DNA from 2 places in the Pseudonocardia spirodelae genome. Region 1 is predicted to be linked to the other one. Evidence: riboswitches for the same ligand, from Rfam matches in the RefSeq annotation. Region 1 holds a riboswitch; the other holds the start of a gene.
What was found. Region 1 has a riboswitch for cobalamin ahead of WJX68_RS12855 (hypothetical protein). Riboswitches for the same ligand answer to the same signal wherever they lie in the genome.
Positions count from the first base shown of each region.

Region 2: linked by a shared signal. The riboswitch ahead of WJX68_RS18740 (ribonucleoside-diphosphate reductase subunit alpha) and the one ahead of WJX68_RS12855 (hypothetical protein) in region 1 are both predicted to bind cobalamin.

Region 1 is NZ_JBBJUP010000009.1:78,284-82,866, forward strand. Features, by position in the region: gene WJX68_RS12845 (4'-phosphopantetheinyl transferase family protein) at 1-508, shown strand, start outside; gene WJX68_RS12850 (DNA polymerase IV) at 505-1,956, shown strand; gene WJX68_RS12855 (hypothetical protein) at 1,959-2,327, opposite strand; cobalamin riboswitch at 2,363-2,550, opposite strand; gene WJX68_RS12860 (chloride channel protein) at 2,554-4,122, opposite strand; gene WJX68_RS12865 (MarR family winged helix-turn-helix transcriptional regulator) at 4,128-4,583, opposite strand, start outside.
Region 2 is NZ_JBBJUP010000016.1:7,750-12,332, forward strand. Features, by position in the region: gene WJX68_RS18720 (ABC transporter substrate-binding protein) at 1-195, shown strand, start outside; gene WJX68_RS18725 (four-helix bundle copper-binding protein) at 227-589, opposite strand; gene WJX68_RS18730 (class I SAM-dependent methyltransferase) at 700-1,470, shown strand; gene WJX68_RS18735 (hypothetical protein) at 1,503-1,889, shown strand; cobalamin riboswitch at 2,003-2,206, shown strand; gene WJX68_RS18740 (ribonucleoside-diphosphate reductase subunit alpha) at 2,338-4,583, shown strand, end outside.

The DNA of each region.
Region 1 (4,583 bases):
GCTGCACCTGGACCGCACCTGCGGCTGCGGCGCCCCGCACGGCAAGCCCCGCCTCGCCGCCCGGCCGGACGACCCCGGCTTCTCCCTCACCCACTCCGGCGCGCTCGTCGGGCTCGCGCTCGGCCCCGGGCCGGTCGGCGTCGACGTCGAGGCGCACCGCCCGCTGTCCTCGCTCGACGGGCTCGCCGAGCACGCACTGTCCGCCGCCGAGCGGGCCGCGGGCACCCCCGCCGCGGCCGCGTTCCTGCGGACCTGGACCCGCAAGGAGGCGCTGCTCAAGGCGACCGGCGACGGTCTGTCCAGCCCGATGGACGCCATCACCCTGTCCCCGCCGGACGCCCCCGCCCGCGTCCTGGACTGGGCCGGGGCCGCCGGGCGCTGGTGGGTCGCCGACGTCGCCACCGGCCGCGACGACCACCCGGCCGCCGTCGCGGGGGCCGGGCGCGAGGTCCCGCCCGTCACCGTCGCCGACGGCGACGCGGTCCTCGCGCCCCGCCCGCGCCGGTGAGCGCCGGCACCGACCGCTGGGTCCTGCACCTGGACATGGACGCGTTCTTCGCCTCCGTCGAGCAGCTGACCCGCCCCACCCTCGCCGACCGCCCGGTCCTGGTCGGCGGGGCGGGACCGCGCGGCGTCGTCGCGGGGGCCAGCTACCAGGCGCGGGTGTTCGGGGCCCGCTCGGCGATGCCGATGGGCCAGGCCCGGCGGCGCTGCCCGCACGCCACGGTCCTGCCGCCGCGGTTCACCCTCTACAAGGCGGTCTCCGACGAGGTCATGGCCGTGCTCGCCGAGCACTCCCCCGTGCTCGAGCCGGTGTCGGTGGACGAGGCGTTCGTGGAGCCGCCCGACCTGGTCGGCGCGACGCCCGGGCAGGTGCAGGAGTGGGGCACCCGGCTGCGGGCGGCCGTGCGCGACCGGACCGGCCTGCCCGCCTCGGTCGGCGCGGGCTCCGGCAAGCAGGTCGCCAAGATCGCCTCCGAGCTGGCCAAGCCCGACGGCCTGCGGGTCATCGCACACGCCGAGCAGGCCGCGGTGCTCGACCCGCTGCCCGTCCGCTCGCTGTGGGGCATCGGGCCGGTGTCCGGCGAGGCGCTGCGCCGGATCGGGATCGAGACGATCGGCGGGCTCGCCGCGATGGACGCCCGCGAGGTCGCCGGGGTGCTCGGCGGCGCGGTCGGCACCGAACTGCACCGCCTGGCCCGCGGCCTCGACGACCGCCCGGTCGCCCCGCGCGGCGCGGCGAAGCAGATCAGCGCCGAGACGACCTTCGACACCGACCTGACCGCGATGACCGCGGTGCACGCGGCCGTCGGGTCGATCTGCGTCGCGGTGCACCGCAGGCTCGTCGCCGACGGCCGGGCCGCGCGCACGGTCACGGTGAAGGCGCGCACCGGGGACTTCACCACCCACACCCGCTCGGAGACCGCGCCGTACGGGACCCGGGACCTGGCGACGCTGAGCGCGATCGCGCGCCGGCTGGCCGGGCACGCCGTCGGCGAGGGCGGGGTGCGGCTGCTGGGCGTGTCGGTCTCCGGCTTCGGCGACGAGCCGCCGCTGGCGCTGTTCGAGGCGGTCCCGTCCGGGTCCGGCTGGACCACCGCCCCCGCCGCGCCCGACGGCCCGGCCGACCCCGCCACCACCGCACCGGAGCCCTCCGACGACCTCCCCGGCGGCGTCCTCGGCGACCTCCCCGGCGGGCCGGGCCCGGCACCCCTCGCGCCCGGCCCGTCCCGCCCGGACCGCCCCGACCGCGAGCCGGACCCGGACCGCCCGTGGCGGGCCGGCGACGACGTCACCCACCCCGAGCACGGGCACGGCTGGGTGCAGGGCGCCGGGCACGGTCGCGTCACCGTCCGGTTCGAGACGGCCGCGACCGGCCCCGGCCGCACCCGCACGCTCGACGCCGCCGACCCGGGCCTCGTCCGTGCCGACCCGCTGGGCAGCTGGCGGGCCTGACCTCAGCCGATCAGCGGGCTGCGGTGCGGCGGGGCGACCCGGGTACCGGGGGTCGTCACCACCAGGCCCGGGACGGCGCGGGAGAGCCCGTCGAGCACCGAGCCGAGCGCCGGGTCCGCGGCTGGGTCACCCTCGACGAGCAGGACCGCGGGCCCGCCGCCGCAGCGGGCGGCGATGCGGGCGACGGCGTCGCGCGGGACGACCCGCTCGACCCGCCACGCCTCGGCGTAGAACAGGGCGGTCGACTCGGCCTGCGGGAAGACGAACACCGTCCCCGCGCCGGCGAGCAGGTCCGCGGCCGCGGACGCGGCGGTGCCGGGTGCCCCGGCGTCGGACGGGGCCGTGCCGAGCACGACCAGGGCGTCGCTCATCGTGTCCTCCTCGAGGGTCCGCGCCCTCACCAGTGGGAAGTCCTACGACGACGGACAGTCTCCTGGCTCCCGGATCGACACGCCCTCCCCGGCCTTCCCGCCCGCGGGGGGCGGTGGCGCCGGGTGGGGAGGGCACTCCCCGGTGACAGTGGCGGGACCGCGCCGGACTCGCACCGGCTTCCTGCCCCGTCGTCGTGATGAGCCCACCACGGCGCCGGGGAGCCGGTCAACCGGTACCGGCGGACCGCACACCGCGCAGATGGTCGAGGACGTCGTGCTCGGCGAGGCTCCCCACCGTCTCGCCGCCGTCCAGCACGGCCAGCGCGTCGCCGCGGTGCGCGGCGAGCACCCCGAGGACGTCGTGCACCGGGGAGTCCGCGGTGAGCACCGGCAGCGCCGGGTCGGGTGCGACCGGCCCGGCCGGCCGCATGACCTGGGCGACGGTCACCCGGCGCAGCGCCTCGTCGGTCGGGGTGTCGGCGGCGAGGTCGATGCCGCGGCGCAGCAGCTTGAGCGTGTAGATGTTGTCCCGCGACACCAGGTGCGACAGCCCGGTGGCCAGCACGACCGCCGCCATCAGCGGCAGGATCAGGGCGTAGTCGCCGGTCAGCTCGAACACGATGAGCACCGCGGTGATCGGAGCGTGCGCGGCCCCGGCGAACACCGCGGCCATGCCGACCAGGCCGAACGCGCCGGGGTCCAGGTGCATCCCGGGCAGCAGGGCCGCCGCGGCGAACCCGAACGCGGTGCCCACGGTGCCGCCGATGAACAGCGACGGCGCGAACACCCCGCCGGAGCCGCCGATGCCGATCGTCAGCCCGGCCGCGAGGATCTTCCCGACGACGAGCAGCAGCAGGAACCCGACGACGTAGCGGCCCTCGACCGCGGCCTCCAGCACCGGGTAGCCGACGCCGTACATCTGCGGCAGCGCCAGCAGCAGCCCGCCGAGCAGCAGCCCGCCGACGGCCGGGCGCAGCCACTCGGGGCCGCGCCACACCGCGTCGCAGGCGTCCTCGACGACGTAGAGGATCCGGGCGAACGCCCAGCCCAGCAGGCCCGCGAGCAGGCCGAGCAGTGCGTAGAGCGGCAGCTGGGCGGGGCTGCCCAGGTCGAAGTGCGGCAGGGTGAGGATCGCGCGGTCCCCGGCGATCCCCTCGGCGACGACGTTCGCGGTCACCGAGCTGATGACCAGCACCCCGAAGGCCTCCGCGCTGAACGAGCGCAGGATCAGCTCCAGGCCGAACACCACCCCGGACACGGGCGCGTCGAAGGTCGCGGAGATCCCGCCCGCGGCGCCGCAGGCGACCATCAGGACCAGCCGGGTCGCCGGCACCCGCAGCCACTGCCCGATCGCCGAGCCGAGCGCGGACCCGATCTGCACGATCGGGCCCTCCCGCCCGACCGAGCCGCCGGTGCCGATGCAGATGCCCGACGCCAGCGCCTTCACCCCCGCCACGGTCGCCGGGATCCGCCCGCCGCGGCGCGCGACGGCGAGCATCACCTCGGGCACACCGTGCCCGCGGGCCTCCGGCGCGAAGCGCTGCACCAGCGGGCCGTGGACCAGGCCGCCGACGACCGGGGCGAGCAGCAGGAACCACACGCCCAGCCACGGCAGGTGGGGTGAGGCGACGCGGCCGGCGTCGGAGTAGTCGTCGCGGCCGGTGACCAGCCACGTCACGCCGAGGATCAGCTCGTGGAACAGCACCGACCCGATGCCGGCGCCGACCCCGATGATCAGTGCCAGCCCGACCAGGCCGGGCCGGCTGCCGACGAGCGCGCCGTGCAGCGCGCGCACGGCCCTCACCGCGCACCCCCCTCGGTCCCCAGCGGCGCGACGGCCCAGTCGGTCTCGCCGACCTCGCCCGCGGCGTCGGCGAAGCGGCGCAGCGCGTCGCGGACCGCGACCCGCTCCGCGGCGGGCAGGGTCGCGAGCAGCCGGTGCATCTCGGCGCGACGCAGCCGGGTGACCTCGTCGACCAGGGCGCGCCCGGCCGGGCTCAGGACGAGGGCGACCTCGCGGCGGTCGTCGCCGGTACGGGCCCGCTCCACGAGGCCGCGCCCGACCAGCCGGTCGCACATCCGGGTCGCCGTCGACGCCGACACGGCCAGCGCGGTCGCGAGGTCGGCCGGGCGCCGGGTGCCGTGCTGGGCCAGGACGACCAGCGCGCGGTACTGCGGCAGGGTCACCTCGCCCGCGCTCCCGCCGGACGGCTCGCCCGCGGCGGCCAGCGACCGGGCCACCACGGAGAGCATCGC
Region 2 (4,583 bases), on a different contig from region 1:
ACCGCGTCCCGCGTGCCCGACGAGGCACGCCGCACCGAGGCGCTGCACCGCGCGCTGGTGCTGCTGCGCGACCGCTCGACCGTCTGGTCCTCGGGCGACGAGCACGTCGGCGTCTCGGCCGACCTGTCCGGCGTCGAGCCGGCCCGGCCGGACACCGGGACCTGGGCCCGGTTCCACCGGATGCGGATGGGCTGACCGGCCGGCGCGACGTGCCCGGCCGTGCGGCTCAGGCCCCGGTGTGCTCGCGCAGCAGCGCCGCGGTCTCGCGGGTGGTCTCCGCGTGCAGCCGGCAGTGCTCGTGGTGGTCGGCGTGCGCGCCGCAGGCCGCGGCGGAGGCCTCGCAGGCCAGCGCGGCGGCCGACGCGGCCGCCGCGCCGACGGCCTCGTCCCCGGTACGACGGCCGAGCACGGCCGCGGCGGCGGTGCAGAGGTCGGCGGCGTCGAGGGCCAGCAGGACCTCGGTCTCCATCCCGCCGGAGGCGACCATCGCCGACGCGCAGGCGGTGCTCGCGCGGGCGGCGTCGTGCAGCTTCTCGACGACGGCGGCCGGGGTGGTGACGCCGGCGGCGTCCAGGACGTGGTGGCTCATGGTTCTCCCTCTCGTACCGGTTCTGCTGCGTGTCGCCGCGGGGGTACCCCGGACCGGCGCGTTCCCCAACCCCCTTCTTGACGACCACGATTGTCGCTAGCGTGGCCGTCGTGAGCGACGCGTACCTCGAGACCATGCGGCGCCTGTGGGCGGCCGCGGACTACCCGGCCCTGGCGGAGCGGCTCGCGCCCGCCGCCGTCGCGGTCGTCGACGCCGTCGGGGCCGGCCCCGGTGACCAGGTGCTCGACGTCGCGGCCGGGACCGGGACCGCGGCCACGGCGGCGCACGCCCGCGGGGCCGCCGTGCTCGCGACCGACCTCGCGCCGCGCATGGTGGAGCTCGGGCGCACCGCCACCCGCGGGTCGGGGATCTGCTGGCTGGAGGCCGACGCGGGCGCGCTGCCGCTGCCGCCCGCGTCGTTCGACGTGGTGCTGTCGAGCTTCGGGGCGATCTTCGCGCCGCGCCCGGACGCCGTCGTCGCCGAGGTCCGCCGGGTGCTGGCCCCGGGTGGCCGGTTCGGGTTCACCGCCTGGACCCCGCACGGGTTCATGGGCCGGATGACGCTCGCGATGCGCGCCCACACCGGGACGCCGGAGGGGACCGCGGACCCGCTGGACTGGGGCGAGCCGGGAATCGTGCGCGAGCGCCTGGCCGGGTTCGCCGACGTCCGCATCGAGCACCGGACCCTGCCGTGGCACTTCGACTCCCCGGCGCGGATGACCCGCTTCTTCCGCGACCACTCGCCCGCGCACGCGGCCACCGCAGCCGGGCTCGGAGACCGGGCGGACGCGATGTTCGCCGATGTCGAGGCGCTGGCCGGGCCGTCGGACGCCCCGGTCCGCCTCGAAGCCGAGTATCTCGTCGTCATCGCTATCATCTGAACAGTTCTTCAGACATCACGTAGGGTCGGGCCATGTCCGCACTCCCCGCCGTGACCGTCTGCCGGGGCTGCTGCTGCGGCTCCGGCCGCACGCACCCGGGCCTGGACCGCGCCCACCACGACGCCCTGCTCGACCGGCTGACCGACGGCGTCGCGGGGCACGCGCGGCTCCGGACGAGCGAGTGCCTGGGCCCGTGCGCGGACTCCGACGTCGTGGTCGTCGCCCCGGCACCGGCGGCCCGCCGCGCCGGGGCCCGGCCGGTGTGGCTGCGCGCCGTACTCGACGCGACGGCGGCCGACGCCGTCGCCGCGTGGGTCCGCGCGGGCGGGCCGGGCGCCGCGCCGCGGCCGCGCGTCCTCGACGCCCTCGTGTTCGCCCCCGGTCCGCGCGCCTCCGAGGAGGGCCGCACGGCCGGCTGATCGTCAGCGGGACGCGACCGGCACCGCACGCGACCGGCGGCATTCACGGTGCGTGACGCGGCACGCGGAACCGGAACCGATAGGGGGCTCGCCGCACGTCGAACCCCAGATGTAGTGTCCGGGGCGCTGGTGGTTCACCGGCCCGCACGGGCCGGTGAGGCAAGAGGGAACCCGGTGCGAGTCCGGGACTGCCCCGCAGCGGTGAACGGGAACGACCGCCGTCAACGAGCACTGGGAGTGATCCCGGGAAGCGACGGCCAGTAGGTCTGTGCAGTGCGCCCGTGAGTCCGAAGACCTGCCGCCGGTGCGTGCGCCGACCGGCGCGCGCTGCTCCGGGGCCCCGCGGGAGGGCGCCAGGGTGCGGTGGGTCGTCGCGTCGTGGGCGCCCTGCCGTCTCCTCGCACCGCCCCGCTCCCGGGGACGACGGCGACTCGCGAGGAGAGAGCCCGTGACGGCTTCCACCGCTGCACCAGCACCCCCGGCCCTGCGCGTCATCCGGCGCGACGGGTCGGAGACCGGTTTCGACGCCACCACGATCTCGGTGGCGATGACCAAGGCCTTCCTGGCGGTCGAGGGGGACGCCGGCGCGTCGTCGTCGCGGCTGCACCACCTCGTCGCCGGGCTGACCGACCAGGTCGTCGGCGCACTGACCCGGCATCCGTCGCACGCGGTGCACGTCGAGCAGATCCAGGACCAGGTCGAGCTCGCCCTGATGCGCGGCGGCCACCACCAGGTCGCCCGCTCCTACGTCCTCTACCGGGAGGAGCACGCCGCAGCCCGCGCGCCCCTCGAGCCGCCCGTCGCGGTCGTGCACGTCACCGGGGCCGACGGCAGCCGCGCCCCGCTGGACCGGGCCCGTGTCGCCGCGGTGCTCGACGAGGCCTGCGCCGGCGTGGAGGACGTGGCCCCGGGGCCCGTGCTCGCCGAGCTGGACCGCACCGTCTACGACGGCATCACCGCCGACGAGCTGGCCCAGGCCCTCGTCCTGGCCGCCCGCACCCTGGTCGAGCGCGAGCCCGCGTACTCGCTGGTGGCCTCGCGGCTGCTGCTGGACCGGCTGCGCGCCGAGGCCGTGTCGCACCTGGCCGGCACACCGTCCACCCCGGACCACGCGGAGATGGGCGCGGCCTACGCCTCCTACTTCCGCGACTACCTGCGGCACGCGATCGCGGTCGGCCTGGTCGATCCCGAGCTGGCGACCTTCGACCTGGAGCGGGTCACCGCCGCGATCCGCCCCGAGCACGACCTGCAGATCGGGTTCCTCGGCCTGCAGACCCTCTACGACCGCTATCTCCTGCACGAGCGCGGCGTGCGCTTCGAGCTGCCGCAGGCGTTCTTCCTGCGGGTCGCGATGGGGCTGGCGGTCCGCGAGGTCGACCGCGAGGCGCGGGCGGTCGAGTTCTACGAGCTGCTGTCGAGCTTCGACTTCATGGCCTCGACCCCGACGCTGTTCAACTCCGGCACCACCCGCCCGCAGCTGTCGTCGTGCTTCCTCACCACCGTCGACGACGACCTGGAGTCGATCTTCAGCGGCTACCGCGACAACGCGCTGCTGGCGAAGTACTCCGGCGGGCTGGGCAACGACTGGACCCCGGTCCGCGGCCTCGGCGCGCACATCCGCGGCACGAACGGCGTCTCCCAGGGCGTGGTGCCGTTCCTCAAGATCGCCGGGGACACCGCCGTCGCGGTGAACCAGGGCGGCAAGCGCAAGGGCGCCGCGTGCGCCTATCTGGAGACCTGGCACGTCGACATCGAGGAGTTCCTCGACCTGCGCAAGAACACCGGCGACGACCGCCGCCGCACCCACGACATGAACACCGCGAACTGGGTGCCCGACGAGTTCCTGCGCCGCGTGCAGGCCGACGGCGAATGGACCCTGTTCTCCCCGGACGAGGTCCCCGACCTGCACGACCTCTACGGCACCGCGTTCGCGCAGCGCTACCGCGCCTACGAGGCGGCCGCGGCGCGCGGGGAGATCCGGGTGCACCGCACGGTGCGCGCGGTCGAGCTGTGGCGGCGGATGCTGACCATGCTGTTCGAGACCGGGCACCCGTGGATCACGTTCAAGGACCCGTGCAACCTGCGCAGCCCGCAGCAGCACGCGGGCGTGGTGCACTCGTCGAACCTGTGCACCGAGATCACCCTCAACACCCGTGCCGGGCACGAGGGCGAGGTCGCGGTCTGCAACCTGGGCTCGGTGAACCTCGCCGCGCACGTCACCGCGGACGGGCTCGATGCCGACAAGCTGCGCCGCACGGTGACCACCGCGGTGCGGATGCTCGACAACGTCGTGGACATCAACTTCTACACGATCGGAGAGGCCCGCCGCTCCAACCTGCGGCACCGTCCGGTCGGGCTGGGCATGATGGGCTTCTCCGACGCGCTGTTCACCCAGCGCATCGCTCCCGCCAGTGACGCGGCGGTGGAGTTCGCCGACCGCTCCGCCGAGCTCCTGAGCTTCCACGCGATCACCGCGTCGTCGGACCTGGCGGTCGAGCGCGGCCGCTACGCCAGCTTCGACGGGTCGCTGTGGAGCCGCGGGATCCTGCCGCTGGACTCGGTCGAGCTGCTGGCCGCGGCCCGCGGCGACGGCGAGCTCGACGTCGACCGGTCGTCCACGCTGGACTGGGCGTCGCTGCGGGAGAAGGTCGTCGCCCAGGGGATGCGCAACTCCAACGTCCTCGCGATCGCCCC